Regions from separate parts of the Pseudomonas sp. R1-7 genome, predicted to be linked through region 3. Evidence: predicted binding sites of a transcription regulator. Region 3 holds the regulator's gene; each other region holds the start of a gene.

Region 1 (7,169 bases), 2.6 Mb from region 3:
CGGTCTTGCTGCCCGAACCCAGCTTGGTGGCCGAGTAGACGTCTTCGAATTCCGCACGGGACGATTTGAAACCGGTGGTCGCCACGTTGGCGATGTTGTTGCCGGTCACGTCCAGCTGTTTGTTGGCTGCATAGAGACCGCTAAGGCCGATGTTGAAAGACATGTTGACTCCTTTTGCCGGTTAGTCGGCTCTACATACCAATAGTTTGTACTTTGGACAGGGCAATGCTGCCCAGCCCGGCCAGGTTGAGCATCAGTTCACCGCCCGTCTGGCTGATCGTCACGCTGCTGACCGTGGCCGGCAGGTTGGTGATCAGTGATGTGGCCTGGCCATCAATGGTGGTCGAGGCGCCAAAGCTGTAAGTGCCCGACTCGAGCGTGTTCCCCGCGTCGTCCTTGCCGTCCCAGATAAAAGCGGACTTGCCGGCATTCTGGCTGCCCAAGTCAATGGTGCGGACGGTCTTGCCATCCTTGTCCATGATCTTGACCGCGACGGAAGAGACCGAAGCCGGTACCACCACGGTGCCGTTGAAGCTCTTGGACGTGTCGACCACAGCCTTGTCGCCGGGAGCGATCACCGAACGCCCGACCAGGGACGAAGCTTGCAACGCCTGGGACGAGTTGTAGTTGCCGGCGATGCCGCTAACCGTATCGTTGAGCGTGGTGATGCCTTCCAGGCTGCTGAATTGCGCCAACTGGGCAACGAACTCGCCGTTGTCCTGGGGCTCCAGCGGGTTCTGGTTCTTCAGCTGGGTAACGAGCAGTTGCAGGAACGCATCCTTGCCCAATTCCTGGTTGCCGCTCGCCGCATTGGTTGCCGCGCCCAGGCCATCGGTCGTGGTGTTGGTCTTGACCGAGGAGTTGGCGAGAATCTCGTTGAGGCTCAAACCGCCGGTAGTGTTGGTGACGCTCATGTGACTCGCCCCTTATCACTGACCGAGGGTCAGGACCTTCTGCATCATGGTTTTGGCGGTGTTCATCATTTCGACGTTGGTCTGGAACGAACGACTGGCGGAAATCATGTCGGCCATTTCCTCGACGACGTTGACGTTCGGGTAATAGACATAACCCTTGGCGTCCGCGGCCGGGTGGTTTGGCTCATAACGTGCATCGAGGTTGCTCTGGTCTTCGACTACGCCAAGGACCTGTACGCCCTGCCCCGCCGCGTCCTGGTCTTGGAACAGCGAGTCACTGCCGCCGGACTGGCCGCCCTGGAACATGGTGGCGAACACCGGGTGGCGGGCGCGATAGGTCTGGTCGATGCTCGACGAAACGGTCTCGGCGTTGGCGATGTTACTGGCGACGGTGTTCAGGCGAGTGGTCTGGGCACTCATGGCACTGCCGGCGATGTTGAAAACGCTCGCGATCGACATGGCTTACTCTCCACGCAGGGCCGATACCAGCCCTTTGAATTTACTGTTGAGCAGGGTGAAGCTGGCCTGGAAGTTCACGGAGTTTTCCGCGTAGTTGGACTGTTCCAGTTGAGCGTCCACGGTGTTCTGGTCGATCGACGGTTGCATCGGCGTGCGATACATCAACGATTCGTCGCCGCTGCCCACGCCCTCGGCTTCGATATGACGGCTGTTGGTCATGTTCAAGGCGAAGTGGCCGTTCTTGGTTTTCTCGTTCTGCTCGGCGAGCACCTTGGAAAAGTCCAAGTCACGGGCCTTGTAGTTCGGGGTGTCGGCGTTGGCGATGTTGTTGGCCAAGACTTCGGCACGCTGGGCGCGGAAGCTCAGGGCCTGTTCGTGGATACCGAGCGCTTTATCGAAGCTGATGCTCATGTCGGAAACCTTTGGGTGACCAGAATGTACGTACGAAGGCTTTAGCAAGCGTCGTGCCACTTTTAAGAAGCCCGTAAACCGGGGCTTTGCGAGGATCGGCAAGGCGGCAATGCCAGAAAAGCGGCAATCGGTTTCCGCTGGCTGCCGCTTTTCTGCCGCTTCTCAGGCGCAATTGAGATCCAAACGGTGGGACGTTGCCGAAAAAAAACGGGAGCCCCTTGGGACTCCCGTTTTTTTACAACCCAAGCCAATCACTTCGCCTGGTAAATGATTCCCGGGCTGCACTGCACCATCTGGTAATGATCCGGCAAACCGTTGAGCGCCTCGGAAGCACCCAGGAACAGATAACCGCCTGGCTTTAGCGTGCTGTGGATACGCAGCAGGATGTCTTTCTTCACTTCGGCGGAGAAGTAGATCAGCACGTTGCGGCAGAAAACGATGTCGAACTTGCCCAGGCTGGCGTAGCTGTCCAGCAGGTTGAACGAGCGGAACTCCACGCGGCTCTTGATCGGCGCCTTGACCACCCATTTGCCGGGCCCCTTAGCGTCGAAATAACGTTGCAGGCGATCGGGCGACAGGCCGCGGCCGATGGCCAGGCTGTCGTACTCGCCGGTCTTGCAGTTATTGAGCATGGTCCCGGACAGGTCGGTGGCGACGATCTGCACGCCGCCCTTCAACTGGCCGATGTTGGTCCGCTCGAATTCGTCGATGGACATCGACAGCGAATAAGGTTCCTGCCCCGACGAACAGGCCGCCGACCAGATCCGCAGGCGCTGGCCCGGACTGGCCTTGATGGCCGCCGGCAACACCTTGTTCTTCAATACCTCGAAGGGATAGGTGTCGCGAAACCACAAGGTTTCGTTGGTGGTCATCGCGTCCACGACCATTTCGCGCAAGCCACTGCGCGGCTGGGTCTGGATACGCTGGACCAGCTCGCCCAATGACTTGATGCCCTGTTGTTCCATCAATTTATTGAGACGGCTCGACACCAGGTACTGCTTGTTTTCACCAAGCAAGATGCCACAGGCTTTTTCCAGGAAGACCCGGAACTGTTCGAAATCCAAATTACCCGTAGACAAGATACCGCCTCTTTTCACTGTGTTGACTTGCCGGGCGCACAACGCGCCCGACCTTTAGCCTGCTGTCTTGATTCGTTCGACAACCCGGGAAGCCAGGTCATCGGGCCGGAACTTCGCCAGGAAATCGTCGGCGCCGACTTTCTTTACCATCGCCTGGTTGAACACCCCGGACAACGAAGTATGCAAGATGATGTGCAGCTTTTGCATGCGTGGGTCGCTGCGTATCTCCGATGTCAGCGTGTAGCCGTCCATCTCCGGCATCTCGATGTCGGAGATCATCATCAGGAACTCTTCTTCCGGCTTCTTGCCCTCATCGACCAACTGGCGAAGATAATCCAGCGCTTGCCGTCCGTCGTTCAGGGCGACCACTTCGACGCCGACCGTTTGTAGACAGCGCGTAACCTGCTTGCGTGCCACCGAAGAATCGTCGACGGTCAGCACACGCAGGGAAACTGCTTTGTGCTGGGTCTCGGCATCCACCACGCCAACGGAAATGGTCTCCGGGGTCGGCGCCACTTCGGCGAGGATCTTCTCCACGTCGATGATTTCCACCAATTGGTTATCAACCCGGGTCACCGCCGTCAGGTAGTGATCGCGGCCGGTCCCCTTGGGTGGTGGATGGATCTCTTCCCAGTTCATGTTGACGATGCGCTCCACCGACCGCACCAGGAACCCTTGGGTCTTGGTGTTGTACTCGGTGATGATCACAAACGGATTGCTCTGGTCCAGCAACCGGCCGGAACCGGTCGCCATCGCCAAGTCGAGAATCGGGATGGTCGCTCCCCGGATATTCGCCACACCGCACACGACGGGACTGGATTTCGGCATCAGGGTGAGCTTAGGGCATTGCAGCACTTCGCGAACCTTGAACACGTTAATTCCATATAACTGTTGGCCGTCGAGACGGAACAACAACAGCTCCAGGCGATTCTGACCCACCAGCTGTGTGCGCTGGTTTACCGAATCCATCACTCCCGCCATGCCCTGACTCCTACTCACGCTAATGTGTCCGTCGCGCATTCATCACTAAACGGCACGGGGCTTGCTATTGAACCGGCATGAACGCACAAACGACATTTTCTCGACGCCTGACCACTCACTGCCGCCACTGGCTCGGTGCACTGCTGGCTGCCTGCCTGCTCGCGTCTGGCGGTCCTGCCGTCGGTGCTGCTGCTGTAACCTTGCCTGATCTCCTTATCGGCGTCACTCAGGGCTTTCTTGAGTTCACCGTAGAAGACTACCTGGCAACCAGTCAAACCGAAGGTCGCTACGAGATCGAAGTCAACCAGCTCGACCCTCGCCTGCGCATGCCAATGTGTGACAGGGAATTGACTGCCTCGCTGGAGAGCCCGGCCCGGCCGCTGGGCCGCGTCACGGTGAGGGTTCGTTGCGACAGCGCGGCGCCCTGGACCGTGTTCGTGCCCGCTCAAGTGCGTCTGTATCGGGAAATTGTCACCACCACTCGTCCACTCAAGCGCGCCGGGATTGTCGAGCCGCAGGACGTGGTCTTGCGTGAACGCGACGTCAGCCAGATCAGCCAGGGCTTCTTGACCTCCGTCGATGAGGCCATTGGTCAGAAACTTGTCCGACCAATGGTCGCCGACCAAGTGATTACCCAGGTGCATCTGGAACAGGCCGAAGTGGTTCGCAAGGGCGACCAGGTGGTCATTACCGCTCGCAGCGGAACCCTGGCCGTGCGGATGCCCGGCGAGGCCCTGGCCAACGGCGGCATGCGTGAACAGATTCGGGTAAAGAACCTCAACTCCCAGCGAGTCATCAAGGCCCAGGTGATAGCGCCTGGCCAGGTAGAAGTGGCTATGTAAGAGGCCGCAAGGAGGGTAGACAGGCTGGCGCTTGACCTCGGTGTTCCCTAGACTGTGCCTTGTACAGGGCAAGCGCAGACGTGCGCTCGTTCATTTGAAAAAATGAGCCTAAAGTTTTTTTGGGGATGGCCGAAAACATGGCAAGCGTCCAAATACCCAGAGGTTTTTTACCATGGTCATCGATTTCAATCGTTTAAACAGCTCCTCGCCCGTGACAGGCACAACGCGCACCAGCGCCAGCAAGGAAACCGTCGAAACCGACAAATCCAAGCCAGCCGACCAGGCCGCCACTGTCAAGAACGGGGAGTCGGTACACCTCAGCAATGAGGCTCAACAGTTGCAGAAGGTCACTGACAAGCTGCGCGATCAACCTGTCGTCGACAACGCCCGCGTGGCCGCGTTGAAAGCAGCAATCGCCGATGGCAGCTATCAAGTCGACAGCAACCGTGTAGCCAGCAAGCTGCTCAACTTCGAAGCCCAGCGCTAGGCCAACGCCTGCGCCAGGCTTTTGGACGCTTAAGACCCAAGGCCAGCCATGCACGACACTCATTTATTGCAACTGATCACCGACGACTTCGCTCCAGCGCAACAATTACTGGAGTTGTTGCAGACCGAAGCCCTGGCATTGCACGGGCGGGACATGCCGCTGCTGGAAAACATTCTGGCGCAGAAACAGGCATTGATCATTTTGCTCGACCAGCATGGCCGCAAGCGCAGCGAAATTCTCGCCAGCCTCAACCTGCCCGCCGATAACAGTGGCCTCGAGCAATTGGCCAGCCAATCGCCGATCGGCGATCAGCTGTTGTCGCAAAGCGCGGTGCTCAACGACCTGCTCAACCAATGCCAGGCCGCCAACGCTCGAAACGGCCAGTCCATCCAGATGCAGCAGGCCGCCACCGCCAATCAGTTGCGCATTCTCAACGGCGGCGAAATCCCGACGCTCTATGACGCCCGCGGCTCGACCGCAAAAATGGTCAAGCACCGCCCGCTCAGCCAGGCATGAAGCGAACGATGCCGGCGCACTATCAACGCGCGATACATGCTGGCAAAATGCTGGCTCTTTGTAGTCGTATTTTGCCTGGAGATTGACCCACCGTGTTCAATGCCTCAAACGCGGATGATGCTCCGCAGCCACCCAAGGTCCTCACCACCCCTCTGGAAATCTCCGGCAACCTGCGGATGCTGCAAGACAGCCATGACCCGCTGATCATCACCTTTCACGAGCGCAGCCAGCGGTTCCAGAGCTACCTGGTGGATGTCGATCGCGACAGCAACACCATCGCCCTGGACGAAATGATTCCTCGGGACGGTGAACGTTTCCTACTGGCGGGCGAGCCGTTTCGCGTCGAGGGTTTCCATGACGGCGTGCGCATTGCGTGGGAAGGCAACGGTCCGCTGACCATCCAAGAGTCGAGCGACGGTCGCTGCTATCGCGGCGCCTTGCCTGAAGAAGTGGTTTACCACCAACGTCGCAACGCCTTCCGGGCCGCACTGAAACTGGCGCAGTTGGTTAACGTGGAACTGGGTGGCGACAAGCTCAAGTCTCCGGTCAACGGCAAACTGCTGGATATCTCCGCAACCGGATGCAAGCTGCGCTTCGACGGCGACATCACCGAGCGGCTGCAACTGGGCCAGGTTTATGAACGCTTCATCGCCGCCCTGCCGTTCGGCAACATGACTGCACCCGTGGAGCTGCGCTACCTGCATTTCGAAGAGCGCATCAACACCACCTTCGCTGGCGTGCGCTTCCACAATATCAGCGGCCTGGTACAGCGCCAGGTTGAACGGTTCGTGTATCAATTGCAGCGTGAAGCCCGCCGGTTCGATAAAGACGATTTCTGAGTTTCTCGCGCGCTATAAAAAAACGGGCAATCCCTTGCAAGGATTGCCCGTTTTTTTATGCCGGACTCATGGCCTGGCCTGGGTGAAATCGGACGGTGGCGGTTGGTCACCGGCGTCTTCGGTGACCGGCTCCAGCTCTGGCTCCACCTCGGCGTCCGGATCGGGCGACGTCTGCATCTGCTCCTGCACCACCTGCTCGTCGACCCGCGGATCGAGGCACGCCACCAGCGGTGAGCTGGTCATGTTGTCCGGCATGGCCACATGGTGCAGCGGAGCGTCGTCGACCTGGTGCAAGTTGGTGACCGCTTTCGGCCGAATCCGCCACACCAGTACCAACGCGAACAACGCGAAGAAGCCGTAGAGCATCTGGCTGCCGAAAAGCTTCATCAGCACACCCGCCACCAACGGGCCAATACTCGCGCCAACGCCGTAGGTCACCAACAGCATCGCGGTGAGCGACACCCGGCGATCACCTTCGACGTGGTCATTGGAAAACGCCACCGCCAATGGGTACAGGCAAAACTGCACCAGCGAACAGCAGAACCCCGCGACGAACAACACTTCCAGCGGCACCTTCGACAAAATGGCCAGCGGCAATGCACACACCACCAGGGCCAGCGCGAAGCAGCGGATCAACAGGG
Region 2 (7,169 bases), 2.2 Mb from region 3:
CCAGACCATCGTCGCCGGCTGGTACATGAAAGGCATCATGCCGTACCAGGGCTGGTCGCTGGTGGACCTGGACGAAGTGATGCACCAACCATTGTTGCAAACGGCCACGCAAGTGCTGCCGTATGCGCTGCAAACCAGCATCCTGATCATGTTCGGGATCCTGTTCTGCTGGGTGTCGGCCGGTTTCTGGACCGCGCTGATGGGCTTTCTGGAACTGCTCACCGGTCACGACAAGTACCGTATCTCCGGTGCCAGCGCCGGCAACGAGCCGATTCCCAAGGACGCCCGCACCGCGCTGGTGATGCCGATCTGCAACGAGGACGTGCCACGGGTATTCGCCGGCCTGCGCGCCACCTTCGAGTCAGTCGCAGCCACTGGAGACCTGGATCGCTTCGACTTCTTCGTGCTCAGCGACAGTAACGAAACCGATATCTGCGTGGCCGAACAGCAGGCCTGGCTGGATGTCTGCCGCGAAACCGGCGGCTTCGGCAAGATCTTCTACCGCCGTCGCCGTCGCCGCGTGAAGCGCAAGAGCGGCAACCTCGACGACTTCTGCCGTCGTTGGGGCAGTGACTACAAGTACATGGTCGTGCTCGACGCTGACAGCGTCATGAGCGGCGAATGCCTGACCAGCCTGGTGCGCCTGATGGAAGCCACCCCGGACGCCGGCATCATCCAGACCGCGCCAAAGGCTTCGGGCATGGATACGCTGTATGCGCGCATGCAGCAGTTCGCCACCCGCGTCTATGGTCCGCTGTTCACCGCTGGCCTGCACTTCTGGCAGCTGGGTGAATCCCACTATTGGGGCCACAACGCGATCATCCGCATGAAGCCGTTTATCGATCACTGCGCCCTGGCGCCGTTGCCCGGTAAAGGAGCGTTCTCGGGCGCGATCCTCTCCCACGACTTCGTCGAAGCCGCGCTGATGCGCCGTGCCGGTTGGGGCGTGTGGATTGCCTACGACTTGCCGGGCAGCTACGAGGAGTTGCCGCCGAACCTGCTGGACGAACTCAAGCGTGACCGTCGCTGGTGCCACGGCAACCTGATGAACTTCCGGCTGTTCCTGGTCAAGGGCATGCACCCGGTGCACCGCGCGGTGTTCCTGACCGGGGTGATGTCCTATCTGTCGGCGCCGCTGTGGTTCTTCTTCCTGGTGCTCTCCACCGCGCTGCTGGCGGTGAATACGCTGATGGAACCGCAATACTTCCTGGAGCCGCGCCAGTTGTATCCACTCTGGCCACAATGGCATCCGGAGAAGGCCATCGCGCTGTTCTCGACCACTATCGTGCTGCTGTTCCTGCCCAAGCTCTTGAGCATCGTGCTGATCTGGGCAAAAGGCGCGACGGAGTTCGGCGGCAAGTTCAAGGTCACCCTGTCGATGCTGCTGGAGATGCTCTTCTCCATGCTGCTGGCGCCAGTGCGCATGATCTTCCACACCCGCTTCGTCCTCGCCGCTTTCCTGGGCTGGGCCGCGACCTGGAATTCGCCGAAGCGTGACGACGACTCCACACCGTGGAGCGAAGCCGTCAAGCGCCACGGCCCGCAGACCCTGTTGGGCTTCTTCTGGGCACTGCTGGTGATCTGGCTGAACCCGAGCTTCCTGTGGTGGCTCGTGCCGATTGTCGGCTCGCTGATGCTGTCGATCCCGGTCTCGGTGATTTCCAGTCGCGTGGGCCTGGGCTTGAAGTCCCGTGATGAAAGCCTGTTCCTCATTCCGGAGGAATACGCACCGCCACAGGAGCTGCTGTCGACTGACCAGTACACCCATGAAAACCGTTGGCACGCGCTGAACGACGGTTTCATCCGGGCTGTGGTCGATCCACAACAGAACGCCTTGGCGTGCGCGTTGGCCACTTCGCGTCATGGTCAGGCCGAGCCCATCGAATGGCTGCGGGTCGAGCGTGTCCGTCATGCCCTGAAGGTTGGCCCAGAGGGGCTCAACAATACCGAGCGACTGGCGCTGTTGAGTGACCCGGTGGCCTTGTCCCGCCTGCATGAGCTGGTCTGGAGCGAAGCGCATCCGGAGTGGCTGGCGGCATGGCGTAAGTCGGTCAAGGCCGATCCGCACGCACCGTTGCTGCCGCTGCAGCCGGTGAGCGTACAGCCTCAAGTGGCTTGATCGCCTGATACGCAAAAGCCCCGCTTCTGAAAGGATGCGGGGCTTTTTGTTGGGCGTTATATGAGTTTTTGATCACCGCCCGTGGCAAGGTCAGGATTGTGTATTGACGTTGTCCAGTGCTCGGTTTGCCAACATGCCACTCAGCTCGATCAGTTGCTGAATACCAAGGGCAATATGGCGTCGCGAGCCTTTCAGGTCGAACGCGAGATCACTGACCATGGCGTCGGCTGAGGCCAGGTTTTCGCTGAGGTTGGCCAGTAGGCTTTCGGTGTCGATGCCGTCGACGACGGTGAAAAGCTGGCCTGGCGACGGCTTGTTCTCGGATTCTGCCTGTTTGGGGTTCAGGTAGTAGTCGAGCGCGCGATCGGTGGCTTCCTGGAGTTTCTTGGGATCGGTTTCTGGTTCTGGAGGGTTGGGTGTGGCTTTGTACATGGTTGACGCTCCTTGATTGATGGAGCCGCCAGACATCGCTGCTAAACGAAAAGGGTGGCGGCAGTACGCGGGTTAGCAGACCAGGAATCAAGGAACCCGGCGCACCGAAGTGCCCCACGCACAGCCGCCATGAAGCGGACCTGCGTGCCTTGATATTGTGCCGAGCTGCTAAACCCGATCGCTGAACTGACAGCGACCTGCAAACGTTAGAGCCCGGGGCCAAGGCGCACAAGCCGGCGGATTCTGGCGTAGTTGTAGGCAATGGCGCAAGGCGCCGTAGCCTTGGGATGACGGACTGTGGGAGTTGGGGATTTTGTGTGTATATCCGTTATTTGGGTAACGGCTGCTTAAGGTTCCGCCCTTACTTTCAGACGCCAAAAAAGTAACCAAAAAGGATTGCCCCACCACTCGGCACCTCTCCCAGGCTCGGTGTGCCCTCACTCCGGCATTGCTCCGTGGGCCCGCCGCGAAGGGCCATCCATGGCCCAGCGCGGCTATCCCGGCATCCATGCCGGGATGCCCACTGCGCAATGCCTGCGTTCGGCCAGCGTGGTTAACGGGGCGGCCCAGATCAAGATCAAGGTCTAAAGCGAGGCGGCCTTATAGCCGACCTGATTCTCCGGTCATACCCCGATCCGATTGTGGGAGCGAGCTTGCTCGCGAAGAGGGCGGCACATCCAACATTTTCGTCGACTGTGGCACCCCTATCGCGAGCAAGCTCGCTCTCACAGTAGAAACGCGGTCACTCAGAGCCAGGTCGGCTTTAAAGCCGCCCCCTCATGAACATTGATCTCGGGTGCCAAGTCAGACCCTAAACCGCCCCACCAACGTCTGCAAATGAACCCCCAGCCGTGCCAACTCCGCGCTGGAAGCCGCCGTCTCCTCACTGGACGACGCCGTCTGCTCCGACACATCACGCACATTCAGCACGCTGCGGTTGATCTCCTCGGCCACCGCACTCTGCTGCTCAGCCGCCGCGGCGATCTGCTGGTTCATCGACTGGATCGCTGAAACCGTGCGCGTGATGTTCTCCAGCGAGCCGCCGGCGCGGCGGGTCAGTTCGACGCTGCTGTCGGTCAGGCTGCGGCTGTTGTCCATGATGGTCGCGACCTGTTCGGTACCGGTCTGCAGGCCCACGATCAGTTCTTCAATCTCTTCGGTAGACTTCTGGGTGCGCTGGGCCAGGCTGCGGACTTCATCGGCCACCACCGCGAAACCACGTCCGGCTTCACCGGCGCGGGCTGCTTCGATGGCGGCGTTGAGGGCCAGCAGGTTGGTTTGCTGGGCCACGGACTTGATCACGTCCAGGACGCTGCCGATCTTGTCGCTTTCACGTTTCAGGTCGCCCATGGCAGCAGTGGAATTGCCCACTTCCTTCGCTAGGCGTTCGATCTGGGCGATGGCTTCGCCGACCACTTTGTCGCCTTCACGGGCCTGTTGATCGGCAGCGACGGCGGCTTCGGATGCTTCCTCGGCGTTGCGCGCCACTTCCTGCACCGTGGCGGTCATTTCATGCATGGCCGTGGCGACCTGGTCGGTTTCCACTTTCTGGCTGTTGACGCCGGCGCTGGTCTGCTCAGTGACGGCCGAGAGTTGCTCGGCGGCGCTGGCGATCTGGGTGACGCCTTCACCGATACCACCGATCAACTGCCGCAAGCCCACGGTCATGCGTTGCATGGCGCGTTGCAGTTGGCCGAGTTCGTCGCGGCGTTCGGAGGTGAGGTTGTGGGTCAGGTCGCCGGCGGCGACGCGTTCTGCCACTTTCAGCGTTTCATCCAGCGGGCCGACGATCTGCCGGGTAATCAGCAGCGCGGCAATCACGCCAAACAGCAGGGCCAGGGCGGCGGCTGCGATCAGGACAGTCTTGGCCTGGGCGGTGTCGTGGTCGCGCACGGCGGTCTGGGACACGGTGAGCTTCTGGCTGGAATCGATCAGTACCTGGCCCTGTTGACTCATGCTCTGCAATGCGGCGCCGTTATCAAGCTGGGAATCGCGGAACTGGCTGACCGCCGCTCGATAGGTGTTCATCGAGTCGCTGGCCTGTTGAAGTCTGTCGGAGTGTTCTTCAGGTAGCTGGGCAGGCAAGCGTGCCAGTAGTTTCAAGACATCGGTGATTGCATCGATGGCCGGCTGCTGGGCCTCGCTTTTGCCGCTGTAGGTGTAGCCGCGAACCTGATAGCGCGCCTGTTGAATTGCCTTGCTGAGGGCCACCACGCTGTTGAATTGCGTGATGTCGCCGCTTTGCAACGTTGCCTTTTCCACCTCGGCGACGCGGGCCACCGTGTTGTCGGCACTGGCGCCGAGCTTGCTGCGGGCATCTTCGCGGCTGACGGTGGCGCTGGTCATCTGGGCGAAGGCGCTTTTGTATTCGGCGACGGCGGCCAGTTGCTGGTCGATCAGTGCAACGTCGGCTGGCTGCTCAATCAACTCGCGAGCGGTTTTCAGCCCGGCTTCGAGTTTGCCAAGCAGATCATTGACCTGTTGCGGCCCTTTCTCGCCCCGGGTGGTGTTGTAGTCGATGGCGGCCAGGTTCAAGTCCTTGCTCAGGTCGTTGAGACTGGCAATGAACCCCAGCTTGTCGCCGCGGCTGATGACATTGCCGAGGCCGGACCAACCGGTGAACGCAATCATCAAGGTGAGGAGCAGCACCAGGCCAAAGCCTGCGCCGAGTTTGCGGTTAACGCTTACATTTCCCAGACCCTGGGCAAGCCACCCGAACATGCTGATACTCCCTTGGAGCGCTGATTTTGGTTTTATGGGGACTGTATCGGCGGCTTTGTTGGGATCTGTAGGAAATTGTCAAGATTTCGTGGTGAAGGAGGCGTCAGAACAACCTGGCAAGCAATGCGGTCACCGCTGTCTCCACCCGCAGGATCCGCTCACCAAGCTGCACGGGTTGCAAACCGGCCTTGCCCAGCAGGTCGATCTCGTAGGGGATCCAGCCGCCTTCGGGGCCGATTGCCAGGGTTACGGGTTCCGTCAGGGCCCGGGGGCACGGCGGGTGGTTGCCCGGGTGGCCGACCAGCCCGAGAGTGCCGTCCACGATAGCCGGCAGGCGGTCTTCGACGAAGGGTTTGAAGCGTTTTTCGATGACGATTTCCGGCAGGACGCTGTCCCTGGCCTGCTCCAGGCCAAGGATCAACTGCTCACGAATCGCCTCGGGCTCAAGGAACGGCGTCTGCCAGAAGCTCTTTTCCACGCGATAGCTATTGACCAGCACCACACGCGGCACGCCCATGGTCGCTACGGTCTGGAACACTCGCCTGAGCATTTTCGGACGCGGCAGGGCGAGCACCAGGGTCAGCGGCAGCTTGGCCGGTGGCGGCTGGTCGAGGGTCACTTGCAGTTCGGCCTCGCGAGGATCCAGGCGCAACACGTGGGCCGTGCCCATCAAGCCGCCGATGCGCCCGACCCGCAGGCTGTCGCCGACGGCGCTGCGGTGGACTTCCTGCATGTGCGTCAACCGGCGATCACACAGGATGACGCGGTCAGGACCGATGAAATCGGCCTCTTCGAGCAACAGCAGGTTCACGCTTGGGTCGCTGGTGGCTGGTCGTTGTGGTCATCGACGGGCTGGTCCTCGGGCTCTTCTTCCCGGCGCTTGCGAACCAGGGCACCGAACAGAATGCCGATTTCGAACAGCAGCCACATCGGCACGGCGAGCAGAGTCTGGGAGAAGATGTCCGGCGGGGTCAGGATCATGCCGACCACGAAGCAGCCGATGATCACGTACGGGCGGATTTTCTTCAGATAGGCGACGTCGACCACGCCGATCCACACCAGCAATACCACCGCCACCGGGATTTCGAACGCCACGCCGAAGGCGAAGAACAGCGTCATGACGAAATCCAGGTAGCTGGTGATGTCGGTCATCATCTCCACGCCCGCCGGAGTGGCGGCGGCGAAGAATTTGAAAATCAGCGGAAATACCAAGAAATACGCGAAGGCCATGCCGGTGTAGAACAGCATGATGCTCGACACCAGCAGCGGCACGGCGATGCGTTTTTCGTGCTTGTACAGGCCCGGTGCAATGAAGCCCCAGATCTGGTGCAGGATCACCGGGATCGCCAGGAACAGCGAGACCATCATCGTCAGTTTCAGTGGCGTCAGGAACGGCGACGACACATCGGTGGCAATCATCGTCGCGCCCACAGGCAGATACTCGCGCAGCGGCGTGGAGACGAAGGTGTAGATCTGCTGGGTGAACGAAAACAGCCCGGCGAAGATAATGAAAATCGCCGCGACGCAACGCAGCAGACGGGTGCGCAACTCGGTGAGGTGCGATACCAGCGGCATCGGCTGGTCGTTTTCAGGGATATCGCTCATGGGGCTCGCGGCGGCAAAGTGGGATCGTTGGGAGTCGGTGTCGTCGCAGGTGCCGGATCGACCGGTTTCGCCGGTTCAGCCACTGTTGGCGCAGCTTCGACGGGTGCGATCGCCGGCTCGGCCGCTGGCTGCACCGGCGTCGGCTCATGCTGGGTCGGCGTGAAAATTTTCCGCGCTTCCTGTTCCAGCGACAGGATGTGTTCGTTGTGCAGCTGCCGACGGATGTCGTCGGCGCCGATTTCACGTTCAACTTCCTGTTTGATCGCATTGAAGCTGCGCTTCAGGCGGCCGA
Region 3 (7,169 bases):
GCTTCACAGGAACGGGGAATATTGGTGGATCGCTCTCAGTTACTCAGCACCGCGCGCAGCAACGTAGCAGACCTCAGCCGGGGTAATGTGGGCGTGCCGCTGTTGCTGCTGGTCATGCTCGCCATGATGATGTTGCCGGTGCCGCCGTTCCTGCTGGACGTGTTCTTCACGTTCAACCTCGCCCTGTCGATCGTGGTGCTGCTGGTGTGCGTATATGCCTTGCGCCCACTGGATTTCGCCGTCTTCCCGACCATCTTGCTGGTGGCGACGCTGTTGCGCCTGGCGCTGAACGTGGCATCCACCCGGGTGGTGATGATTCATGGCCACGAGGGCCACGCCGCCGCCGGTAAGGTGATCCAGGCCTTCGGTGAGGTGGTGATCGGCGGCAATTACGTGGTCGGTATCGTGGTCTTCGCGATTTTGATGATCATCAACTTCGTCGTGGTGACCAAGGGCGCCGGGCGGATTTCCGAAGTGAGCGCGCGTTTCACCCTCGATGCGATGCCCGGCAAGCAGATGGCGATCGACGCCGACCTCAACGCTGGCCTGATCGACCAGGGCCAAGCCAAGACCCGTCGCCTGGAAGTCGCCCAGGAAGCCGAGTTCTACGGGTCCATGGACGGTGCCAGTAAATTTGTCCGCGGCGACGCCATCGCCGGCCTGCTGATTCTCTTCATCAACCTGATTGGCGGCATGGCCGTCGGTATCTTCCAACACGGCATGACCTTCGGCGACGCCGGCAAGGTCTACGCCTTGCTGACCATTGGTGACGGTTTGGTGGCGCAATTGCCATCACTGTTGTTATCCACAGCGGCGGCAATCATGGTGACGCGTGCTTCGGGCTCCGAAGACATGGGCAAGCAGATCAACCGTCAGATGTTCGCCTCGCCCAAGGCCCTTGCCGTGGCGGCCGGCCTGATGGCGGTGATGGGCCTGGTGCCGGGGATGCCCCACTTTTCTTTCCTGAGCATGGCGGCCTTGGCCGCAGGTGGCGCCTACCTGTTCTGGAAAAAACAGAATGTGCAGAAGGTCCAGGCGCTGGAAGAGGTCAAGCGTCAGCAGGAGCTGCTGCCGTCGCCGGCCCGCGCCATGGAAACCAAGGAGCTGGGCTGGGATGACGTAACCCCGATCGACATGATCGGCCTGGAAGTCGGCTATCGCCTGATTCCCTTGGTCGACCGCAACCAGGGTGGTCAATTGCTGGCGCGGATCAAGGGCGTGCGCAAGAAGCTGTCCCAGGACTTGGGCTTCCTGATGCCCACCGTTCATATCCGCGATAACCTCGACCTGGCACCGAGCGCCTATCGCTTGACGCTCATGGGCGTGATCCTGGCCGAAGCCGAGATCTACCCGGACCGCGAGCTGGCGATCAACCCCGGGCAGGTCTACGGTTCGCTCAATGGCATTACCGCCAAGGATCCGGCTTTCGGCCTGGAAGCGGTGTGGATCGAAATCAGCCAGCGGGCCCAGGCGCAGTCCCTCGGTTATACCGTGGTGGACGCCAGCACGGTCGTGGCGACCCACTTGAACCAGATTCTTTACAAGCATTCCAGCGAGCTGATTGGTCACGAAGAAGTCCAGCAATTGCTGCAAGTACTGGCCAAGGGCTCGCCGAAGCTGGCCGAAGAGCTGGTGCCGGGTGTGGTTTCGCTGTCGCAATTGCTCAAGGTATTGCAGGCGCTGCTGGCCGAACAGGTTCCGGTGCGCGATATCCGCAGCATTGCCGAAGCGATCGCCAACAACGCTTCGAAGAGTCAAGATACCGCCGCTCTGGTGGCTGCGGTGCGGGTTGGCGTATCCCGCGCAATCGTCCAAAGCATTGTAGGCACTGAGTCTGAGCTGCCTGTGATCACTCTGGAGCCAAGGTTGGAACAGATATTGCTCAATAGTCTGCAGAAGGCAGGACAAGGCTCGGAAGAGGGTGTTCTGCTGGAGCCAAGCATGGCCGAGAAGCTGCAGCGTTCGCTGATCGACGCAGCCCAGCGGCAAGAGATGCAAGGCCAGCCAGTGATCCTGCTGGTGGCCGGTCCGATTCGAGCGATGCTCTCGCGATTCGGGCGCCTCGCGGTCCCGGGGCTGCATGTGCTGGCGTACCAGGAAATACCGGACAACAAGCAAGTGACCATCGTTGCGACAGTAGGGCCCAACGGCTGAGGTAGTGGTTTATGCAAGTGAAGCGTTTTTTCGCCGCCGATATGCGTCAGGCCATGAAACTGGTTCGTGACGAGCTGGGCGCTGAAGCAGCCATCATCGGCAACCGTCGTATCGCCGGCGGTGTCGAGCTGACGGCGGCCCTGGATTACAAATTGTCGGCGCTGGCCCCGCGCGTTCCAAACATGGAACTCGAGGACGAGCTGCGCAAGACCCAGTCGCGCATCGCCAGCGCCCAGGCCGAGCTGAGCCTGCGCGCCAGCGAAGGCACGGGCAGCGCGGGCACCAATCGTCAATTGTTCGCCGGCCAGCCCTTGACCGCAGGCCTGCCGCTGACCGCTGCCGAACCGCTGATCGAGCCGACGCCGGCCGAGCCGCGTCGTCCGGCACCCGCGCCAGCCGCCCCGGCCCCAGGCGTTGATCCGCGTGCCCTGGACTCGATGCGCTTCGAACTCAACAGCCTGCGCGAGTTGATGGAAGTCCAGCTCGGTTCGCTGGCCTGGAACCAACTGCAAGGCAGCCGTCCGGCCCAGGCCAACCTGTGGCGTCGCCTGCAACGCATTGGCTTGTCCGGCCCGTTGGCGCGCGACCTGCTGGCCCTGATCAACGACATCGACGAGCCTCGCCAGGCCTGGCGCATGTTGCTGGCTCACCTGGCGCGGATGATCGCCACGCCGGAAATCGAGCCACTGGAGGAGGGCGGAGTGATTGCCATGGTCGGCCCGGCCGGCATGGGCAAGACCACGACCCTGGCCAAGCTCGCGGCCCGTTATGTACTCAAGTACGGCGCCCAGAGCATCGCCCTGGTGAGCATGGACAGTTTCCGCATCGGCGCCCAGGAGCAACTCAAGACCCTGGGTCGGATCCTCAACGTGTCGGTGACCCATGTGGATCCGGGTCAATCCCTGGCCCAGGCGCTGGAGCCGCTGATGCGCAAACGCGTCGTGCTGATCGACACCGCCGGCCTGCAAGCCAGCGATCCGGCCCTGCGCATGCAGCTGGAAAGCCTGGCCGGGCGTGGCATCAAGTCAAAAAATTATCTCGTGTTGGCAACCACCAGCCAGAAACAGGTTCTAACCGCCGCATACCACAGCTACAAACGCTGCGGGCTGGCCGGCTGCATCCTGACTAAGCTGGACGAAACGGCAAGCCTGGGCGAGGTGTTGAGCCTGGCGATCGGTCATGAACTACCGGTGGCCTACCTGACCGACGGGCCGCGGATCCCGGATGATTTGCATCTGCCGCGCCGTCATCAACTGGTCAGTCGTGCCGTGAGTGTGCAAATGCAGGAAGAACCCAGCGAAGAAGCCATGGCTGATATGTTCGCTGACATCTACCACAGCCCGACCAAGCAGGTTGGCTGAGGTAATCATGAATATTTTTTGTACCTACATCGATGGTCTGCCATGCATTGTTCCGAGTGAACGCGCAGCCAGTAATGTGGCCTCCGTCTAAGTAAGACAAGGTAAAGAACGAACATGGGCAGCATGCATCCCGTACAGGTGATCGCGGTGACCGGCGGCAAAGGTGGCGTCGGGAAGACTAACGTGTCAGTGAACTTGTCCCTGGCTCTGGCAGAGCTTGGCCGACGGGTCATGCTGCTGGACGCCGACCTGGGCCTGGCGAACGTCGACGTGCTGCTGGGGCTCACACCCAAGCGCACGCTGGCGGACGTGATTGAAGGGCGCTGTGAGTTGCGCGACGTGCTGTTGCAGGGCCCCGGCGGGATTCGCATCGTGCCGGCCGCCTCCGGCACCCAGAGCATGGTGCACCTGACGCCTGCGCAGCACGCCGGCCTGATCCAGGCGTTCAGCGACATCGGTGACAACCTCGATGTGCTGGTGATCGACACGGCTGCCGGTATCGGTGACTCGGTGGTCAGTTTTGTCCGCGCCGCCCAGGAAGTCTTGCTGGTGGTCTGCGACGAACCGACGTCGATCACCGACGCCTACGCCCTGATCAAACTGCTTAACCGCGACTATGGCATGAACCGCTTCCGCGTCCTGGCCAACATGGCCCAGAGCCCACAGGAAGGACGCAACCTGTTCGCCAAGTTGACAAAGGTCACGGACCGCTTCCTGGACGTCGCCCTACAATACGTCGGCGCAGTGCCTTACGACGAAAGTGTACGCAAGGCGGTCCAGAAGCAACGTGCCGTTTATGAAGCTTTTCCACGTTCCAAATGCGCGCTGGCGTTCAAGGCGATCGCCCAGAAAGTCGATACCTGGCCTCTGCCGGCCAACCCACGCGGGCATCTGGAATTTTTCGTCGAGCGTCTCGTGCAACAAACAGCAGGGCCCGTGTTATGACAGCCAGCGGTTACAACCATCTCTACAAAAAATCGGCACGGGACGCCCAGTACGAGTTGATCGAGCGTTACGCGCCCCTGGTCAAGCGCATCGCCTATCACTTGCTGGCGCGCTTGCCGGCCAGTGTGCAGGTCGAGGACTTGATCCAGGCGGGCATGATCGGCCTGCTCGAAGTGTCGAACAAATACGACGCGAGCAAGGGCGCCAGCTTCGAGACATACGCCGGTATCCGCATCCGCGGGGCGATGCTCGATGAAGTCCGCAAGGGCGACTGGGCGCCGCGTTCGGTGCATCGCAATACGCGCATGGTCAGTGATGCGATTCGCGCGATTGAAGCGAAAACCGGACGAGACGCTAAAGATCACGAAGTTGCAGCCGAACTCCAGTTGAGTCTCGATGATTATTACGGGATTTTGAACGATACCTTGGGCAGTCGCCTGTTCAGTTTCGACGACCTGTTGCAGGACGGCGAGCACGAAGGGCTGCACGAGGATAACGCGAGTGCTCACATGGAGCCGTCGCGTGACCTGGAAGATGAGCGTTTCCAGAGCGCGCTGGCGGATGCGATCGCCAATTTGCCGGAGCGTGAGCGACTGGTCTTGGCGCTGTACTACGACGAAGAGCTGAACCTCAAGGAAATCGGTGAGGTCCTGGGGGTCAGCGAATCGCGGGTCAGCCAGTTACACAGCCAGTGCGCGGCCCGCTTGCGGGGGCGTTTGGGGGAGTGGCGAGCGCGCTGACGAGCAGTGTGGGGACACTGCGAACGAGGCTGGCATGGCACGCGCCGGGCCAGTCTCCACCCGTTGTGCTCCAGACCGTTGTCGAGTGTTGTGCCGGATTGATTGAAATGGCGCGTCCAGGTGCTGGGCGCGTTTAAGACTGCTTGGAGGTCGAATTGGACAAGAACATGAAAATCCTCATCGTTGATGACTTCTCAACGATGCGGCGGATCATAAAAAACCTGTTGCGTGACCTCGGGTTCACCAACACGGTCGAGGCCGACGATGGCACTACCGCCATTCCGGTCCTCAACAGCGGGAGCATCGACTTTCTGGTGACTGACTGGAACATGCCTGGCATGACCGGTATCGACTTGCTGCGCCACGTGCGCGCCGATGAAAAACTCAAGCACCTGCCGGTGCTGATGGTCACTGCCGAAGCCAAGCGCGAGCAGATCATCGAAGCCGCCCAGGCCGGTGTTAACGGCTATGTGGTCAAACCCTTCACGGCCCAGGCGTTGAAAGAGAAGATCGAAAAAATCTTCGAACGCATCGGTTAACGGCGCCACGGGGGAGCTATGGACAACGAATCTTCAATGGGCGATTTCGAATCGACCCTGAAAAAACATGCCCGCGAACTGGTCGACAGCCTTGAAAAGGGCCGCTTCGGCGATGCGGTTCAAATGATTCATGAGCTCAACCAGACCCGGGATCGTGGTCTGTACCAGGAAGTCGGCAAGCTCACCCGTGAACTGCACAGCGCGATCGTCAATTTCCAGATCGATCCGAACATGCCGCAGGCCGAGGAAGTCTCGCAGATCACCGACGCCACCGAGCGCCTGGGTTATGTGGTCAAGCTGACCGAAGCCGCGGCCAACCGCACCATGGACCTGGTGGAAAGCGCAACGCCCCTGGTCAACGGCCTGAGCGAGGAAGCCCAGGCGTTGAGCACCGATTGGGGACGGTTCATGCGTCGCGAAGTCGGCGCCGAGGAATTTCGCGAACTGGCCCGTCGGGTCGACGGATTCCTGGCGCGCAGCAGCACCGAGAACCGCGCCGTGGCCGGCAACCTCAACGACATTTTGCTGGCCCAGGACTATCAAGACCTGACCGGCCAAGTGATCAAGCGCGTGACCCAGTTGGTCACCGAAGTTGAAAGCAATTTGCTCAAGCTGGTGTTGATGGCAAGCCAAGTGGATCGCTTTGCCGGCATCGAACACGACCGCGCGGCGATACTTGCTGAAAAAGATCCACAAAAACATCTCTCTCAGGGTGAAGGTCCGCAAATTCATGCCGATAAAAGAGAAGACGTTGTGTCCGGTCAGGACGATGTGGACGATTTGTTGTCCAGCCTTGGATTTTGAGTTTTAGCCCTATTTTAGGAGCAGCCATTAATGAGCTTCGGCGCCGATGAAGAGATCCTTCAGGATTTCCTGGTTGAGGCCGGCGAGATTCTAGAGCAACTGTCCGAACAGCTGGTCGAGCTGGAAAGCCGACCTGATGATGCGGATCTGCTCAATGCAATTTTTCGCGGTTTCCACACTGTAAAAGGAGGCGCCGGCTTCCTCCAGCTCAACGAGCTGGTGGAGTGCTGCCACATTGCCGAGAACGTGTTCGACATCCTGCGCAAGGGTGAGCGTCGCGTCGACTCGGAGCTGATGGACGTGGTGCTCGAAGCCTTGGATGCGGTCAACAGCATGTTCAGCGAAGTGCGCGAGCGCTCGCCGATCACCCCAGCCACCCCCGAGCTGCTCGCCGCGCTGTCGCGCCTGGCCGAGCCGCAGTCGGCTGACGAAGCCGCGCCGGCTGCCGAGCCTGTGGTTGAAGAGCCGGTTGCCGAAGAATCGGGTGACATTACCGATCACGAATTCGAATCGCTGCTGGACTCGCTGAGCGCCGTCAAGGCCGAAGCCGAGGCTCCGGCCGCACCTGCTGCGCCAGCCGCCAATGCCGCTGCCAGCGATGAAATTACCGACGATGAGTTCGAGTC
Region 4 (7,169 bases), 1.1 Mb from region 3:
GATGCCGGCACCCGTGCCGGGCGGTTCATGCTGCAGGACCTGCTCGGCTCGTTCGTGCCGGCCCTCAAGCGCACCGAATCCTGGACCGCCAACCTGATCGCCACCGCCGGCTGCGTCGCGCTGTGGGGCTACTTGCTGTACCAGGGCGTGATCGATCCGCTGGGCGGCATCAACACCTTGTGGCCGCTGTTCGGCATTTCCAACCAGATGCTGGCCGGTATCGCCCTGATGCTCGCCACCGTGGTGCTGATCAAGATGAAGCGCCAGCGCTACGTCTGGGTCACGCTGCTGCCGGCGAGCTGGCTGCTGATCTGCACCACCACCGCGGGCCTGATCAAGCTGTTCGACGCCAACCCGGCGATCGGCTTCCTGGCCCTGGCGCGCAAATACAACGATGCCCTGGCCGCCGGCCAGATCCTGGCCCCGGCCAAGAGCGTCGAGCAGATGCAGCATGTGGTGTTCAACGCCTACACCAACGCAACGCTGACGGTGTTGTTCCTGTTCGTGGTCTTCAGCATCCTGTTCTACGCGCTCAAGGTCGGCATCGCCGCCTGGGGCACGAAAGAGCGCACGGACAAAGAAGCGCCATTCCAGGCCCTGCCGGACGCTTGAGAGAGGATTGCAACGATGTTCAATGACTTGAGTCGCCTCGGTAAATACCTCGGTCAGGCCGCCCGCCTGATGGTCGGCATGCCCGACTACGACAACTACGTCGAGCACATGCAAACCAAACACCCGGACAAGCCGCTGATGGACTACGAGGCGTTCTTCCGAGAGCGCCAGGAGGCCCGTTACGGCGGCAAGGGTGGGCCGAAGTGTTGTTGAACTGAGGTCAATTCCTGTGGGAGCGAATTCGCTCCCACAGTTGTTTTTGGGGTGGTTTCAGGATTTGCATGAGCCACAATTGTCTGGCTTGATCCTTTGATCAGTCCGCCAGCAACACCGCTGCGTCGAAGCCTACCCGCAAGTTGCCCCAGTGACGGCCGCCGAAGAAGAACGGCACGTCGATCTCGGTCATGATTTCCCCGGTGTCGCGCAGGTAGGTCTGGAGCAGGAAGCGCTGGACGTTGCCAGCAGCGCGCAGGCCGATCGGGTCGTTGAAGATCCGCTTGTTGCGGCACACCGGCAGGTCGACCGCGCGGTCGCCGGTGGGTTGCTTGGAGACCCAGCTGTTGTTGACCGGGCAATAACCCTTCGTATCGACAATGAACGAGACCTTGCCGCCCGGCGTGCTGCGGGTGAGCTTGTCGCATTCCTCCTGGCAGACCCGGGCAAAACGTTCGGTATAGCTGGTCATGTACTGCTTGGGATCGGTGCCGGGAATCAACTGGTAATTCTGGTCGAACAAGTTGACGCCTTCGTCCTGCAAAGCCTGCAGATGAACCTGCAGCGTGTCGCGGCATTCGCTGGCGCGGGTGATGGCGGCGTCCAGCTTGCCGTGGCCGAGCACGAAGCGGCCCAACAGTGTCTGGACCTTCTCAGCCACGCCGGACAGGTCGCGGGTGGCGGTCGCCGATTGCTGCATGCGCTGGTCGATCGACTGACTGTCGGCGTGGATCTGGGTGACGCGTTCATTGATGCCGGTGTTGGTGTCGGCGAACTGCTGGATATGGTCGGCGATGTCGGCGAGCTTGCCGTTGGTGGATTCGAAGTCGACGATCATGCTTTCGAAATGGCCGGATGCGCGCTCCACCACTTTCTGGGTTTCCCGGGCGCTGTGGCTGATCTGGGTGGTCTGTTCGTGGGTCGAACTGACCTCCTGGAGCATGGCGTCGATGTTGCGCGAGATGTCGTCGGTGGCCCGGCTGACGTTCTGCGCCAGGGTGCGCACTTCATCGGCCACCACCGCAAAGCCACGGCCACTTTCCCCGGCACGCGCTGCTTCGATGGCGGCGTTGAGGGCCAGCAGGTTGGTCTGGGCGGAAATCTGCTGGATCAGGCCGACGATCGACTTGATGCTCGAAGAACGCTGGTTCAGGGCATCCACCAGCCCGGCGAACTCGCCGAGGCTGCTCGAGATTTCGCTGATGTTACCGGTCACTTCCAGCAGTTCGGCGTAGGAGTCACGGGCCATGCTCAGGTTCTGCGCGGTGGTGCCGGAAATGCCCTGGGTCTGGCGCGACACCTCTTCGATACGGCCAACGGCAGTATTGCTTTGCTCCATCACTTCCTTGGCGAAGCGCGCCTGGTGGGTCGCGCTGTCGCTGGAATCGCTGATGTTCTTCAGCGAGCGGGCCGATTCGACGGCGATGTGCACCGTCAATGCCTGAACGTTGCTGATGATCTCGCGCTGCTTGGCCAGGAAACGGTTGCAGGTCGCGGCCAGCGTGCGGATCTCGTCGTGGGTGACCAGCGGCAGGTCCTTGGACAAGTCGCCTTCGCCGTTGGCGATCTCTTCCAGGGCCTTGGTCATGACGGTGACGGGACGCACGATCAGGTGGCGGAAGTACCAGACCATGAAACTGACCATGCCCAGCGTCAGCAGCGCGCCGAAGAACAGGGCATGGGTGAGGCTGTCGAGGCGCGCTTCGATCTGTCCCAGCAGCGCGGCGTCAAGCTGGGCAGTGCGCAACTGCAGGACGATGTCGGCGCGGGCGCTGAGGGCAACCCAATAAAGCAAGGCGCTGACCGCAACCAACAGGAAAAGGCTTGAAAGCTTTTTTGTGAGGGTATCGAAAAATTGCATCTCGATAGACTCGTACAAGGCCTTTAACGTCTGCATCACAGCTCCAGGGAAAAAAAAGATTCGATGGCATACATTCGACCGATAACGGCAAAGCTTTAGGCAGTTTGGGCGATTTGATATCACCCTGAAACGCCAGTGCGGGCTGGCCCGGTCTTTTCGCTGCGAAAGGGATGTCAATACCTGCTGTTACGAATTAGACGAAAGTCGTACTAGCGCCTTGCCCGGCGACTGCTACGGTTTCAAGTGCAAAACAATAACAACAAACAAGAGGGCGGCTTCATGTCCACTGAAAAGCAACAGGCTGCGCGTGCCTACTGGACGGAAAACCTACGCTGGATGCTGGTCTTACTGGCCATCTGGTTCCTGGTGTCGTTCGGGTTCGGCATCTTGCTGGTCGACTCACTCAACACCATCAGTTTCTTCGGCGCGCCCCTGGGGTTCTGGTTTGCCCAGCAAGGGTCCATCTACGTCTTTGTGCTCGAGATCTTCTTCTATGTCTGGAAGATGAATCAGCTCGATCGCAAATATGACGTCCACGAAGACTGAGGCCGACGAGCATGGATACCCAAACCCTGATCTACCTGTTCGTCGGCGCCTCGTTTGCCCTGTACATTGGCATTGCCATATGGACGCGGGCCGGTTCCACCAGCGAATACTATATTGCCAGTAAAGGCGTACACCCCGTACTCAACGGCATGGCCACCGGTGCCGACTGGATGTCGGCGGCGTCGTTCATTTCCATGGCCGGAATCATCGCTTTCGCCGGGTACGACGGCTCGGTCTACCTGATGGGCTGGACCGGCGGCTACGTGCTCCTGGCGATGTGCCTGGCGCCGTACCTGCGCAAGTTCGGCAAGTTCACCGTGCCCGAGTTCGTCGGGGCGCGTTATTACTCGCAGACGGCGCGGGTGGTGGCGGTGATTTGCGTGATTTTCATCTCCTTTACCTATGTGGCGGGGCAGATGCGCGGTGTCGGGATCGTCTTTTCCCGTTACCTGGAAGTGGACATCAATACCGGCGTCATGATCGGCATGGCCATCGTGTTCTTCTATTCTGTGCTGGGCGGCATGAAGGGCATCACCTACACCCAGGTAGCGCAGTATTGCGTGATGATTTTCGCCTACATGGTGCCGGCGATCTTCATCTCGATGATGATCACGGGCAATCCGATCCCGCAGTTGGGCTTTATCAGCGAAGCTGCAGGCTCGGGGCAGAGCGTGATCGAGCGACTCAACGGACTGGGCGCCGAGCTGGGCTTTACCGCTTATACCAATGGCACCAAATCGACCATGGATGTGTTTTTCATCACCATGGCGCTGATGGTCGGCACTGCGGGCTTGCCCCACGTGATCGTGCGGTTCTTCACCACACCCACTGTGCGGGATGCACGCAAGTCAGCCGGCTACGCATTGCTGTTCATCGCGATTCTCTATACCACCGCACCGGCTGTGGCGGCCTTTGCCCGGACCAACCTGCTGACCTCCATTCCCAACGTCAGTTATTCAACCGCGCCGGCCTGGTTCAAGGCCTGGGAAAATTCCGGGCTCATTGCCTGGGCGGACAAGAACAACGACGGCATCATCCAGTACAGCCCGGGCGCAGCGCTGGTGGGCGCGCCGAGCTTTACCGGCGAGCGCGGGGCGCATGAGCAGCGGTTGCTCAAGAACCAGCTCTCGCCGGTGCCCAACGAGCTTTATGTCGACAACGACATCATGGTGTTGGCCAACCCCGAGATCGCCGGCCTGCCAGGATGGGTAATCGCCTTGATCGCCGCGGGTGGCTTGGCGGCCGCGCTTTCCACGGCTGCGGGGCTATTGCTGGTGATCTCTACGTCGATCTCCCATGACCTGCTCAAAAGCAACATCATGCCAAGGATCAACGAGAAGCAGGAGTTGCTCGCGGCACGGATCGCGGCCGGCGTGGCGGTGCTGATTGCCGGCTTGTTCGGCATCTATCCACCCGCGTTCGTCGCCCAGGTGGTGGCGTTCGCCTTCGGGCTGGCGGCGTCGTCCTTCTTCCCGGTCATCGTCATGGGGATCTTCTCCAAGCGCATGAACCGCGAAGGCGCGATTGCCGGGATGATCGTCGGGCTGACCTTCACGTTCACCTACATCGTCTACTTCAAATTCGTCAACCCGACGATGAACACGGCGGAACACTGGTGGCTCGGTGTGTCTCCCGAAGGGATCGGTACATTGGGCATGGTCTTCAACTTCCTGGCAGCCTTGGTCGTGTCGCGCTTCACCGCGCCGCCGCCGGAGCACATCCAGCACCTGGTCGAGGACATCCGCGTACCGAGGGGGGCCGGCGCCGCCATCGATCACTGATCTTCAGACGGGAAGGGCAATCCTCAAGGGCGCCGGACTCATCATCCGGCGCCCTTGATCGCATTCAGAGTCAAGAGTGGAAATGTCAGAAAGATTTACTGGGAATCATTCTCAAAGTATATTCGCTCTCATTTCCAACCCTCTGTGAGTGCGCGTCTTGAATCGTTCCACCCCTTTCGCCTACCGCAATGCCCTCGTCAAATGTGTTTTACCCGCGCTGTCCTGCTGCTTCATGGCAAGCCCCGTGAAGGCACAGGACACTCTCGAACTGCCCACTACGGACGTGCAAGGCAGTCGGATCATTCAGGACGAAGGCTACACGGCGACGCAAGCCAGCACGGCGAGCAAGAGCGATGTACCGATCAAGGAAGAAGCGCAATCGATCAACGTGGTGACCCAGCAGACCCTGGCGGACTATCAGGTGCGCTCGCTGGCGGACGCGATGAAATTCGTCAGCGGCGTCAGCCAGGGCAACACCCTGGGTGGCTCGCGGGACTCGCTGGTCAAGCGCGGTTTCGGCACCAACGACGACGGCTCGATCCTGCGCGACGGCGTACGCTCGAACCTGGGCCATAACTTCAGCGCCACCACCGACCGGGTCGAAGTGCTCAAGGGCCCGGCCTCGATGCTGTACGGCGCGCTGGAGCCCGGCGGGTTGGTCAACGTCATCAGCAAGAAACCCGAATACACCCAGAGCACCACGTTGAGCGGCTCCGCCTACAGCGAGGGCGGCGGCACCATGGCCCTGGACACCACTGGGCCTTTGGGCGACACCGGCCTGGCCTATCGCCTGATCGCCGAACGCGGCCACGAGGATTACTGGCGCAACTATGGGATCAACGAGAGCACACTGGTGGCGCCGTCGCTGGCCTGGACCGGCGAGCGGGCTTCGTTGAATTTGAGCTATGAGTACAACGAATATTCCAATCCGTTTGACCGGGGCACCGTGTTCAAAAACGGGCATCCGGCCGATATCGACTATGACAAGCGCCTGGATGAGCCTTGGGCCAAGAGCGTAGGGATTCGCGAGACGGCCACCGCTCGGTTCGAATATGAGCTGAGCGATGCGTGGAAGACGCGGGTGACGTATGGCTGGAACAATGACCGGTACAGTCTTTCGATTGCGCAGCCCAACTCGCTGGTGGGCAACAACCTGCGTCGAGCCGCCAATGGCGCCCATTACGATGATGAAACCCGTTACGCCAGTTGGGATTTCATCGGCAGGCAGGAGCTGTTCGGCCAACGCCATGACGTGTTGGTCGGCGTCGATAACCAGGTGTCGGACCAATACCGTGGCAAGACTTACCGTGGGCCTGTAAGAGGGGGCTTCGATATCACTGCGCCGGTGTACGGCGGCCTGGGAGAACCCAGCGTCATCAGCCCGACCCAAAGCAACCTGAGCAACCAGTTGACGTCCAGTTCGGTGTACCTGAAAGACAACTGGCACCTGGATGACCGCTGGATCCTGGTCCTTGGTGGCCGCTACCAGCATTACGATCAGTTCGCCAAGCAAGGGTTGGTCACCAGCGTGCCTGTTCGCGACGACAACGGCGATGCCTTCGTCCCGTTCCTGGGCCTGGTCTACAAAGCCACCGAAGAATTGTCGCTGTACGGCAACTACAGTCGTTCGTTCAAACCCAACGATACCGTTGATGACAACCTCAGCACCTTCAAGCCGGAAGAGGGCCGCAGCTACGAAATCGGCGCCAAATACGATCCGCTGCCAGGCTTGAACATCAATCTCGCGCTGTTCGATATCGAGAAGAAAAATGTCGTGACGTCTTCGACGGTCAACGGCGTCACGCTGGCAGAAGCCGCGGGCAAGGTTGGCTCCCAAGGCCTGGAGCTGGACATTACCGGTCGCCTCGCCGAACGTTGGGACCTGATCGGCACCTACGCCTACACCCACACCGAAATTCTCGACGACCCGCGAAACGAAGGCCACCGCCTGCCCGACGCTCCCAAACACACCGCCAGCCTGTACCTGACGCACCACTTGAACGTCCCGGCCGAATTCGGTGCCTGGCACGCCGGGGCCGGTGCGCGTTATGTCGGTGAGCGCGCCGCCAACGCCGCCAACGATTTCTGGCTCAGCAGCTACACCGTCGCCGACGCGTTCCTGCGCTGGGAATCGCCGATGTTCGGGCAAAAGACCT

Evidence for each region. The regulator FliA, encoded in region 3, starts transcription of late flagellar genes. The targets are predictions, from matches to a motif close to CTAAAGTTTNNNNNNNNNNNGCCGNTAA.
Region 1: flgM (flagellar biosynthesis anti-sigma factor FlgM) is a predicted target of FliA. The motif match lies at 4,795-4,822, and genes of this name have one in related genera.
Region 2: J3P79_RS02155 (methyl-accepting chemotaxis protein) is a predicted target of FliA. The motif match lies at 5,316-5,343, and genes of this name have one in related genera.
Region 4: J3P79_RS14235 (methyl-accepting chemotaxis protein) is a predicted target of FliA. The motif match lies at 2,758-2,785, and genes of this name have one in related genera.

The regions. Positions count from the first base shown of each region.
Region 1 covers NZ_CP071661.1:1,580,455-1,587,623, reverse strand. Annotated here, with positions in the region: gene flgE (flagellar hook protein FlgE) at 1-163, opposite strand, end outside; gene flgD (flagellar hook assembly protein FlgD) at 192-914, opposite strand; gene flgC (flagellar basal body rod protein FlgC) at 930-1,373, opposite strand; gene flgB (flagellar basal body rod protein FlgB) at 1,377-1,784, opposite strand; gene cheR (protein-glutamate O-methyltransferase CheR) at 2,036-2,863, opposite strand; gene J3P79_RS07005 (chemotaxis protein CheV) at 2,918-3,844, opposite strand; gene flgA (flagellar basal body P-ring formation chaperone FlgA) at 3,922-4,686, shown strand; gene flgM (flagellar biosynthesis anti-sigma factor FlgM) at 4,859-5,173, shown strand; gene J3P79_RS06990 (flagella synthesis protein FlgN) at 5,222-5,689, shown strand; gene J3P79_RS06985 (flagellar brake protein) at 5,782-6,528, shown strand; gene J3P79_RS06980 (MFS transporter) at 6,595-7,169, opposite strand, start outside.
Region 2 covers NZ_CP071661.1:468,298-475,466, forward strand. Annotated here, with positions in the region: gene mdoH (glucans biosynthesis glucosyltransferase MdoH) at 1-2,119, shown strand, start outside; gene J3P79_RS02150 (DUF6124 family protein) at 2,210-2,551, opposite strand; gene J3P79_RS02155 (methyl-accepting chemotaxis protein) at 3,356-5,272, opposite strand; gene J3P79_RS02160 (16S rRNA (uracil(1498)-N(3))-methyltransferase) at 5,376-6,083, opposite strand; gene tatC (twin-arginine translocase subunit TatC) at 6,080-6,877, opposite strand; gene tatB (Sec-independent protein translocase protein TatB) at 6,874-7,169, opposite strand, start outside.
Region 3 covers NZ_CP071661.1:4,218,737-4,225,905, reverse strand. Annotated here, with positions in the region: gene flhA (flagellar biosynthesis protein FlhA) at 25-2,154, shown strand; gene flhF (flagellar biosynthesis protein FlhF) at 2,166-3,515, shown strand; gene fleN (flagellar synthesis regulator FleN) at 3,630-4,460, shown strand; gene fliA (RNA polymerase sigma factor FliA) at 4,457-5,200, shown strand; gene J3P79_RS18770 (chemotaxis response regulator CheY) at 5,368-5,739, shown strand; gene J3P79_RS18765 (protein phosphatase CheZ) at 5,758-6,543, shown strand; gene J3P79_RS18760 (chemotaxis protein CheA) at 6,574-7,169, shown strand, end outside.
Region 4 covers NZ_CP071661.1:3,164,838-3,172,006, reverse strand. Annotated here, with positions in the region: gene J3P79_RS14245 (carbon starvation CstA family protein) at 1-612, shown strand, start outside; gene J3P79_RS14240 (YbdD/YjiX family protein) at 628-825, shown strand; gene J3P79_RS14235 (methyl-accepting chemotaxis protein) at 926-2,722, opposite strand; gene J3P79_RS14230 (DUF4212 domain-containing protein) at 2,966-3,232, shown strand; gene J3P79_RS14225 (sodium:solute symporter family protein) at 3,244-5,013, shown strand; gene J3P79_RS14220 (TonB-dependent siderophore receptor) at 5,246-7,169, shown strand, end outside.